Catalinimonas alkaloidigena: one gene and its partners. The main gene of each other region encodes a partner of the protein of the gene in region 3 in a complex. Links are inferred from orthologs where the notes say so. Each region holds a gene or a part of one and is shown on either strand. Other genes may lie near its edges.

Region 1 (4,169 bases), on a different replicon or contig from region 3:
GCGCACCTGCTGTGCTTTGCGGGCAACGCTCTGCTGCGCCTTCTCGGCGGCTTTTTCGGCCTCCTCCCACGTTTCGCGGGTTTCGATTCTGCGGGGGCGGATCTCTTCTTCGTCTTCTTCTTCGCCAAACAGCGACTCCAGCGGGCTTTGCGGCAGATGCGTTGACTCGTCCTGCTGCTGGCGCGTGGCGGCTTTGCGGCGCATTTTCACAAACGTGGCCACTAGGTAGATCAGCGCCCCCAATACATACACAAGAATATCCGAAGCGTCCATCTCCTTTTTTACGCTAAAAACGGTTGAGAATTGCCGGAAGGCCCTTAATTTCGTGATTTGAACTTGCTAAAGATACGCCAAATTTTCAAAGTTTGGCCGGTGATATATGCAGCTTAGTAAATTAGAAATAAAGGGATTTAAGAGCTTCGGCGATCGGGTCGTGCTTCACTTCGATCAGGGCATTACCGGCGTGGTGGGCCCCAACGGAAGCGGAAAATCCAACATCGTCGATGCCATCCGCTGGGTACTTGGCGAACAGAAAACGCGCGCCCTGCGGTCCGACAAAATGGAGAGCGTGATCTTCAACGGCACCAAAAAGCGCAAGCCGCTGCAAATGGCCGAAGTGTCGCTCACGTTCCTGAACGACAAGGGCATTTTGCCGACGGAGTATTCGGAGGTGACCATTGCCCGGCGCTACTACCGCTCCGGCGACAGCGAATACCTGCTGAACGGCGTGGTGTGTCGCCTCAAGGACATCACCAACCTGTTTATGGATTCGGGTATCGGGTCGGACAGCTACGCGATCATAGAACTGCGCATGGTCGACGACATTCTGAACGACCGCGAAAACGCCCGCCGTACCCTGTTCGAAGAGGCCTCGGGCATCTCCAAATTCAAACTCCGCAAACGTGAAACCCTCCGTAAACTGGAGGGAGTCGATCAGGACCTGTCGCGGGTGCAGGATGTGCTGCACGAGATCCACAAAAACATGAAGCAGCTGGAGCGGCAGGCCCGGCAGGCCAAAAAGTATTTTGAGATGCGCGACATGTACAAATCGGCGGGGATGGCGCTGGCGTTCGTCACGGTGCAGAGCCGGCAGTCGGTGCAGCAGCGCCTCGAACAGCAGATTCAGGGCCTGACCACCGAACGTACCGAAGTGCGCGGCAAAGTGGCCGAATCGGAGGAGGTGCTCGAAGGGTTGCGGCGCAAGATGGCCGAAGTCGAACATTTGCTGGCCAGCCGACGGAAAGTGCTGTCACAAAAGCAGGAAGCCATTCGCCAGCGCGAGAGCGAGCAGAAAGTACGCCACGAGCGTCACCAGTTGTTGCGCGACAAAGCCGAGAGCCTGCGCCGCCAGATCGACCAGGACCAGCAGCAGAACCGAGCTGTTGCGTCGGGGCTGAAACAGTTGCGCGAAGCGTTAGCGGAGACCGAAGCGACCACCTTGCGCCATCAGGAAGAGATGACCCAGGCCCGTGCCGCCTGGGAAGCCCAAAAAGCTCAACTTACCGCCCAGCAGCAGGAAACCAACCGCCTGACCACGCAATTACGACAGGCGCAGGACGCGTATTTTCAGTTGACCAAACGTCTGGAACTGGACGCCCAACAACTGACCACCATCCGGCAGGAGCTGGAGAACAGCACCCGCGAAACCGACCGGCATCGCGACCGGCTAGTAGAACTGGAAGCCGACATCAGCGACCTAGCCGAACAACTGGCGGGTCAGCAGGAAACCCGCTGGCAGTTGCAGGAAGCCGAAAACGCCCGCCGCGAGGAACTGCAACGTACCGAGCAGCAGTGGGAACAGCACCGCGATGCACTGGCGCGTCTGCACCGGACACATGACGCGTTGCGCAACGAATACAAACTGACGCGGGCTCTGGTCGAAAACCTGGAAGGATACCCGGAAGCAACGCGCTTTCTGCGCAAGGAGGAGTCGTGGCAGCAGAATGGATCGGCCACCGCCACACGAACGCCGCTGCTGCCCGAAATCATCTCTTGCCCGGACGAGTACCGCACGGCATTGGAGCATTTTCTGGAGCCCTGGATGAACTACTACGTAGTGCAGCACGACTCGCAGGCGCAAGCTGCCATCGCGTTGCTGGACCAGGCCAAGCGCGGCAAAGCCAGCTTCTTTGTACTGGACCGTTTTCAGGGATACGCGTCGCGGCCCGTGCCGGCGCTGGCCGATGCCGTTCCGGCCCTTTCGGTGGTACAGTATGACGAGCGCTATGCCGAGCTGGTCCACTTCATGTTGGACCGTGTCTACTTCGTAACGCCCGGGTTTGCGGCGTCGGACGTGCCACCGGGGCAAACGTGCGTCTCGACCGACGGCAAGTTTCTGTTAAGGGCCTACAGCCTGTCGGGGGGCTCGGTCGGAGCGTTTGCCGGCACGCGGTTGGGGCAGGCCCAGCGCCTCACGACCCTGCAGGAAGAAATCACCCAACTGGAAGCTGAACAGGAAACTCTCGAAGCTGAAAAAGCTACTCTGGAAGCCCGGCGGCAGACCCTACGCACCGCTTCCCGGCAGGCCGAAATTCAGGAAATCGAGCAGCAGATCAACAGCCGTCAGCAGCAGTTGGCGGCCCAGCGTGCGCGCTTCGAGCAATTGGCGGGCCTCGCCGACGACCAAGCTCTGCGTCGCCAGGAACTTCAGGAACGGCAGGTGCAACTTCAGGACGACATCGCCGACCTGACGCCGGACGTGGACCAGCGCAAGGCACAACTCGCGACGCTAGAGGCGCAGGTGCAAGACCAGCAGCACGTACTGGAAGAGGAGCAGGCGCTGGTGGCAGAGCGGGGTGAGGTCTTCAATCAGGCCAATCTGGCGTTTCACCAGCAGACCCTGCGGCAAGACAGCCTCCGCCAGGAAATTGAGTTTAAGGAAGATTCGTACGAAGTCAACGAACAGCGCATTCAGGACAACCAGCGCACGTTGGTCGAAACGGAGCAGGAACTGAAAAACCTGCTGGAAGCGCGGGGTAATGACGACGATGGCCTGAAAGCACTGTACGAGGAACAGACGGCCGTGCAGGAGGGCGTCAACGAGGCGGAACAGGAATTCTTCGCGGTGCGCGGACAAAGCGATGCCCTGGAGCGTGACCTGCGGGACCTGCGCCGGAAGGGCGAGGCCAACGACGCGCTGTTGCAGGAATTGCAACGCAAGCTCAGCGATACCCAAATGGACCTGGCCACGGTGCGCGAGCGTTTGTCGATCGAGTTCAACCTGAGCGATCTGGCCAAGCTCGACATGCCCGAACAATACGTCGGGGTATCGGAAGAAGGGCTGAAAAAAAGTGTACAGTCGCTGCGCGATCAGATCGAAAAACTGGGGCCGATCAACTCGATGGCGATGGAAGCCTACGAGGAAATCCGCGAGCGCTACGACTTTATCGAGTCCCAGAAGCGCGACCTGGAATCGGCGCGTCAGTCGCTGGTGGACACCATCCGCGAGATCGACCTGGTGGCGAAAGAGAACTTCCTCTCGACCTACGAGCAGATTCGGCTCAACTTTCAGAAGGTGTTCCGCACGCTCTTCACCGAAGAAGATACGTGTGACCTGACGCTGGTCAATCCGTCCGATCCGCTCGAATCCAAAATCGAAATCATGGCACGGCCCAAAGGCAAACGCCCGCTGACGATCAACCAGTTGTCGGGTGGGGAGAAAACCCTGACGGCCATTTCGCTGCTCTTCGCCATCTACCTGATCAAACCCGCACCGTTCTGTATTTTCGATGAGGTGGATGCGCCGCTGGACGATACCAACATCGACAAGTTCAACAACATCATCCGTGAGTTTTCGTCCGATTCGCAGTTCATCATCGTTACGCACAACAAACGCACCATGAGCAGCGTGGACGTGATCTACGGCATCACAATGGTCGAACAGGGCGTTTCTACCGTTATTCCGGTCGATCTGCGCGAACTGGTGTAGCGAAGTGTCCTCAGGGGGCGGGAGCGTCGCCGGTGTTGTGCCGCAATAGGGCGGCTACTACGAGCGCCATGCCGAAGGCGCCCAGCAACGTGCCCGCAATGGCCAGACCTGTGGCGGAGTAAAGTTCCGGGTTGCGTCCGGTCTGTATCCAGCCTACAATTCCGCTGGCGAAGCTGGCGAGAAGCAGCACCAGGCCGGTCCCGACAAGCGCCGTGCTGGAGGTGAACAGCAGGGCCACCCC
Region 2 (2,999 bases), on a different replicon or contig from region 3:
GGCCGTCTTCCAGCATCACGCCTTCCTGAATTTGCTCCAGGTCATTCTTGGCCAGAGGTTTATTCAGATCTACCTGATAGATCTTCTTCACTTCGCTCGACGGGTGCGATAGCTTGTCGGCCAGTGCGCCGTCGTTGGTGAAAAGAAGTAATCCGGTCGTGTTGCGGTCTAGGCGCCCTACGGGATAAATGCGCTCTTCAGCGGCATTTTCCACCAATTGCATTACCGTTTTGCGTTCCTGCGGATCGCTCAGCGTCGTGATAAAGTCTTTGGGTTTGTTCAGAAGCACATACACCGGCTTTTCAGGAGACAGGCGACGACCTTTGTACTTCACCACATCGTCTCGCTTCACCTTGGTGCCCAGTTCCGTCACTACGTTTCCGTTCACTTCAATCTGCCCTGCGGCAATCAGTTCGTCGGCTTCGCGGCGGGAGCAGACACCCGAGTTGGCGATGTAGCGGTTCAGGCGAAGAATGTTGGGGTCGCTTTCCGCTGCCGGTGCTTTGGGTTTCCGGTTCGCCTCGAACGATTTGCCGCCCCGGGAAGGACGACGATCCGAGAAGGAGTCTTCCTGAAAAGAACGCCGGCGATCGCCGCGACGTGAGTCAAATTCGGAGCGATCAGAAGACGGCTTGCGAGGACGATCCGATTTCTTGTCTGAGAATTTGCGTCCCTCCTGGCGTGCATACGGGCGTCCCGAAATTTTGCCGTAGTCGTCGTTGCGGTCGTTCGCGACACGTTTGCGTACGCGTTTTTCACCGGCATCACGGTCGTCGGAGCGGCGAGAAGAACGAGGCGACGGTTCGTCGTCGAAACGCTTGCGAGGGCGTTCGTCGTCCCGGGGCTGTCCCCCCTTGTCGGGGCGATCGCGTCGGAAGGGTTTCTCTTGAAACGACGCAGGCCGCTCGGCACGGTGCTCTCGCTTGGCAGGCGTCCGCGCTGCTTTGCGACTCGGTTTTCCAGGAGATTCGTCCGTGAACTCCTGGTTCCAGTCGAACTCTTTGTCGAAGACCGAACGGTCCTGTTTCTTCTGCGTTACGTCGCCACGTTGCGGTTTGGGCGGTGCAGGCTCGGCGGCTTTGGCAGGGCGCTGCGAGGATTTTTTACGTCCGTACGAAGTATCGTTGTAATAAGCCCGCGACGCAGCGTCTTCTGGTTGCTCAGAAGCAGAACGCTGGGGCGAATCGGACGGATCAGGTGTCTTTTTCATAACCTTAAAATGCAAAGGTACGAATCAACACCGAGCCGCCATGGATTAGTTCAGTTTGGGTTGCCAATCTCGGCTTTGGGCTGCACTACTTCCTTCAGCGTGGGCAAATCTTTCAGGCTGTTGAGGCCAAAATGCTCCATGAAGCGGCGACTGGTCCCGTACAGGAGCGGCCGGCCCGGGGTTTCGGCCTTGCCCAGAATCTCCACCAGTTCTTTCTCCAGCAGCTTTTGCAGAGCGTAGTCGCAGGTAACGCCCCGGATTTGTTCCACCTCGGTTTTGGTAACCGGCTGTTTGTAGGCGATGATCGCCAAAGTTTCGAGGGCAGAAGGCGAGAGGCGCTTCTTGGAATTCTGACGCAAGAGCGTTTGCACTACCGGCTGAAAATCGGGCTTGGTCATGAACTGATACCCGCCCGCAAGGGCACACAGCCCGAACGCATACATCGGCTGGTCGTATCGCTGGCGGAGGGCTTCCAGGGCTACGGTAATGTCCTCGTCCGAGATGGTCGCGTCGTAGGTTTCGCACAGACAGCGCTTGAGCTCTTCCGGGGTGATCGGTTCGGTCGCGCAGAAGATCAGCGCTTCCACCTGGCATAGTAATTCAGAGTGCATAGGGCAAATAAACAAAACTTCCGATTAACCCACGGTTTCGTGCGCTAATCGGAAGTTTTGCGGTTAGGTTGTATTAGTTAACGCGGTTCATTTTGGCTTCGATCGAGTGCTGGGTGTGGGGCACCGCGCGCAAACGTTCCTTCGGAATCAGCTTGCCGGTATCGACGCACAAGCCATACGTGCCGTTTTTGATGCGGATCAAGGCTTGTTCAAGCTGTTGAATGAATTTCTGCTGACGGGCCGCGAGCTGGTTGAAGTTCTCTTTTTCCAGGGCATCGGCACCGTCTTCCAGCACTTTCATGCTGCTGGCAGTGTTTTCCGTACCCGAATCGTTGCGCCGCGTCAGGGATTCTTTGTAGAAGGCCAATTCTTTTTTCGCTTTTTCCAGCTTACGCAGGATCAGCTCTTCAAACTCTTTCAACTCTTCTTCAGAGTACCGTATTCTTTCTTCTTGAGCCATTTATTTAGAGGTTGATGGTGGTGTAATAATTATTGAACACATAAACTAAACAATATACATCCGAAATTCGCTGCAAATTTAAATAATTCCGTTTCCACCTGCTTAACGATTGTTGAATATAGTTACATATAAAAGAATAAAATTTTATGAATCGAATAATTGGCCTACGCCATAGAAAATTTTATTTCCAAAGAATGTAATATTTGGTTACCAAATCGATAATAAGAGGTTAAATTGCTAATTGGCCTCTCGAGTAAAGATGCCAATTTAAATCCTATTGTTTTAAGGATATGAGAATAAATTTACTTTTTATATTTCTATTTGTGACGCTAACCTCACATGCCCAAACCTTCGGGATTGTTGTCCACGGCGGGGCGGGGACCATTCGCCGGGAAAGTATGACGCCCGCGCAGGAACAAGCCTACCGGCAAACCCTGGAAGAAGCCATCAACCTCGGATACGACGCGCTGGCCCGTGGTGAAAGCAGCGTCTCAGCCATTGAACTGACCCTGCATCATCTGGAAGATTCGCCCTTGTTCAATGCAGGCAAGGGGGCGGTCTTTACGCACGAAGGAAAAAACGAAATGGACGCTTCCATCATGGACGGGAAGACCGGCAACGCCGGGGCCGTAGCGGGTGTAACCAACATCAAGCATCCGATTTCGGCGGCCATCAAAGTGATGAATGCCTCGGAACACGTCATGCTGACGGGTACGGG
Region 3 (2,800 bases):
TGCACGGTTCCGACTCCGACGAGAACGCTGCCCTCGAAGGAAAATTCTTCTTCTCCGAAACAGAGATCGTCTAAACGAAACGCGATATTAGGATTAGCCCTCTTTCCCCGAAGAGGGCTTTTTTGTGCCTTTGAAGAAGACGCGCCGCACCCAGCGGGGCAGGAGCAAAGCACCAATCAATAGGTAAGGATAGTACGTGAACATTCGCCAGAACAGTGCCACAGCCGTGCTGAAGTTGCCCAGAAACTGTTTGAAAAACGCATCGAAGGCGATTTCGGCAAGGCCAGCCGCCCCCGGAGTCACCGAAATCAGCATGATGACCCACATCACGACCTGACGGAAGAAAATCAGTACGTGCTCGGGACCAGTTACGGGCGTGAACGCCGCAATAAGACAGTTGAGCATCAGGTACCGCGCCGACCAGACGAACAACGTCGAGCCGATGGCTTTCGTCCAGTAGCCGACGTCTTTGCCCTTCAGTTCCTTCGAGGCAATCAGGATTTCATTTCCCTGGATGTAAGCCGCCTGCCGCCACCGACGCAACGGACGCCAGGCCGTAAGGCGCAACAAAAACCACTTGAAGCCGCGCGGCCGCACAAACAGCGCAAAGGCCATCACGAAGGTGTAAAGAGCAATCAGACTCAGGCTAATCAGAAAGAAATACTGAAAGCTACGCCCGATCTGGAAGCTGAACTCGGAGATGTCGGGGAAGATCTGCGTGGGGAGAAAGACCAGGGCCAGTCCAGAAGCAAAAATGAAGAAGGCATTGTCGAGCACGGCCGTCAGCATCACATAGGCCAGCGAACGCCCGAACGTCAGCCCCTCTTTCATCAGAATAAATACCGCTACGGCTGTTCCCCCCACGGCCGAAGGCGTAACTGCCGAGGCAAACTCCCACAGCATGATGCTGTAAAAACTGCTGTTCCACGAAAGGTCTTTGCCGGTCAAGTGCCGAATCCGGTAGATGTAACCCGTGTCGCGGATCACCAGCACCACCAACGACGCCAAGATCCAGCCTCCGTTGGCGCGCAGCAAAAAGCTGAGGTCGTTCCAGGTATATTTGGAGACAAAAAGGTAGATCGTCACGCCGATGCCGATTAACATCGGTAACAAAATACGCGTGGGACTGAGTCGTTCCAGAAGTTGCTTCTGATTCTGATCCATGGTGGAGAGCGGGATCAGGCCGCTTTCAAAATTAAAAAGTTGTTGTAGCCCGCTTCGAGTTGAATCATCACGTGGCCGGTCTGCAACAGCTCCAGGATGGCCAGAAAATTAAAGACCGTGGCCAGTCGCGACTTGTACTCTTCCAGAAGCTGCGTAAACGTCAGGACCGGTTGCCGTCCGATTTTATCCATAATCTTAGTTTTTTGTCCCTCAATGGTATACTCGTATTGTTTTACCACATGGACATTCTGCTGCTGGCTTTCGTCGTAGCGCCGCATGGTGCGGTGATAGACCCGCATCAGTTGATACAAATTTAAATGTTGCCATTCGGCCTCAGCATCAATGGCTTGCAGTGCCCGCTCAATTTCGTCGGATGCGTTGCCACGCGTCTCACGTAAGGCTTGCTGCGCTTCTCGCTCCGAAAACTCCGCCATTACCGACTTATATTTACGGTACTCGAGCAGGCGTCGGGTAAGTTCTTCGCGGGGATCTACCTCTTCGCCCATTTCGTTGGTTTCCTTACGGGGTAGCAGCAACTTGGCCTTGATGCGCATCAGCGTGGCCGCCACCAAAATAAACTCGCTGGCGACCTCCAGGTTGAACGCCTCCAACTTGCGCAGGTACTCCAGAAACTCGTTGGTGAGGTGGGCGATGGGAATGTCGTAAATGTCCAACTCGTCCCGCTCGATAAAAAAAAGGAGCAGGTCGAAGGGGCCCTCAAAAATTGGTAACTTTACCTCGAAATTCAATGCGTAGCACTTCTACTGGTTGTTACCGCAAAGTACTTAACTTAAAGCGAAAACAGGCTCTGTGGTGTCACGAACCTGGCCGCATTTTTCTTTCAGCAACTCAACCCATGGAAAACAAAACTGCTTGTCCTCATGTTGAATTGCTTGGAGTAACGTTAACCTTATGCTGATAAAGCCCGGCCCCCTATTGGCGCAAATCAATTCCCCTGCCGATCTGCGCCAACTTGATAAAACACAGTTGTTGCAAGTCTGTCATGAGCTTCGGCAGTTCATCATCGATAACGTGTCGGTCTACGGAGGGCATTTTGGTGCCAGTCTGGGCGTGACGGAACTCACGGTCGCTCTTCATTACGCCTTCAATACGCCGAACGATCAACTGGTTTGGGACGTGGGGCATCAGGCGTATGGGCACAAAATACTCACCGGACGGCGGGAACGCTTTCATACCAACCGGTACTACGGCGGCATTTCGGGCTTTCCGAAACGCAAGGAAAGCGAATACGATGCCTTTGGGGTAGGCCATTCATCTACGTCCATTTCGGCAGCGGTGGGCATGGCGGTGGCATCTGATTACCTGGGGATGAACGACCGGCAGCACATTGCCGTGATCGGCGACGGAGCCCTGACGGGCGGCATGGCCTTCGAAGCGATGAACCACGCCGGTGGCCTTTCGAACGCCAACCTGTTGATTGTGCTGAACGACAACTGCATGTCGATCGATCCCAATGTAGGGGCCTTGAAGGAGTATCTGACCGACATCACCACATCGCAGACGTATAACAAAGTACGTGACGATGTATGGACCCTCCTGGGTAAGTTCAGCAAATTTGGCCGCAGTGCCCGCGAAATCGCGTCGAAGGTAGAGACAAGTCTTAAGTCGCTTCTCC

Evidence for each region. The genes of interacting proteins can lie anywhere in the genome.
Region 1: the proteins of BLR44_RS10025 (region 3) and smc are in contact, whole or in part, in a crystal structure (PDB 3ZGX), measured with the Bacillus subtilis proteins. The link is inferred for Catalinimonas alkaloidigena from one-to-one orthologs.
Region 2: BLR44_RS10025 (region 3) and scpB share a complex: the UniProt entries of both Bacillus subtilis proteins name them as parts of the cohesin-like complex. The link is inferred for Catalinimonas alkaloidigena from one-to-one orthologs.

The regions. Positions count from the first base shown.
Region 1 is NZ_FNFO01000002.1:555,992-560,160, forward strand. The notes cover bases 31-4,128. They hold smc (chromosome segregation protein SMC), read left to right. Parts: upstream 31-379; coding sequence 380-3,928; downstream 3,929-4,128. Other genes in these bases: BLR44_RS05655 (hypothetical protein), read right to left, coding at 31-273; BLR44_RS28530 (hypothetical protein), read right to left, coding at 3,939-4,128. In the rest of the region: more of BLR44_RS05655, read right to left, coding at 1-30; more of BLR44_RS28530, read right to left, coding at 4,129-4,169. UniProt on the Bacillus subtilis protein: Required for chromosome condensation and partitioning.
Region 2 is NZ_FNFO01000010.1:37,045-40,043, reverse strand. What follows is about bases 42-2,969. They hold scpB (SMC-Scp complex subunit ScpB), read right to left. Parts: upstream 1,822-2,969; coding sequence 1,261-1,821; downstream 42-1,260. Other genes in these bases: BLR44_RS21455 (isoaspartyl peptidase/L-asparaginase family protein), read left to right, coding at 2,572-2,969; BLR44_RS21460 (TraR/DksA family transcriptional regulator), read right to left, coding at 1,895-2,281; BLR44_RS21470 (pseudouridine synthase), read right to left, coding at 42-1,210. Outside these bases: more of BLR44_RS21470, read right to left, coding at 1-41; more of BLR44_RS21455, read left to right, coding at 2,970-2,999. UniProt on the Bacillus subtilis protein: Participates in chromosomal partition during cell division. May act via the formation of a condensin-like complex containing Smc and ScpA that pull DNA away from mid-cell into both cell halves.
Region 3 is NZ_FNFO01000003.1:664,092-666,891, forward strand. Bases 47-2,775 are described here. They hold BLR44_RS10025 (segregation and condensation protein A), read right to left. Parts: upstream 1,914-2,775; coding sequence 1,179-1,913; downstream 47-1,178. Other genes in these bases: BLR44_RS10015 (nucleoside-diphosphate kinase), read left to right, coding at 47-74; BLR44_RS10020 (lysylphosphatidylglycerol synthase transmembrane domain-containing protein), read right to left, coding at 94-1,164; dxs (1-deoxy-D-xylulose-5-phosphate synthase), read left to right, coding at 2,077-2,775. Outside these bases: more of BLR44_RS10015, read left to right, coding at 1-46; more of dxs, read left to right, coding at 2,776-2,800. UniProt on the Bacillus subtilis protein: Participates in chromosomal partition during cell division. May act via the formation of a condensin-like complex containing Smc and ScpB that pull DNA away from mid-cell into both cell halves.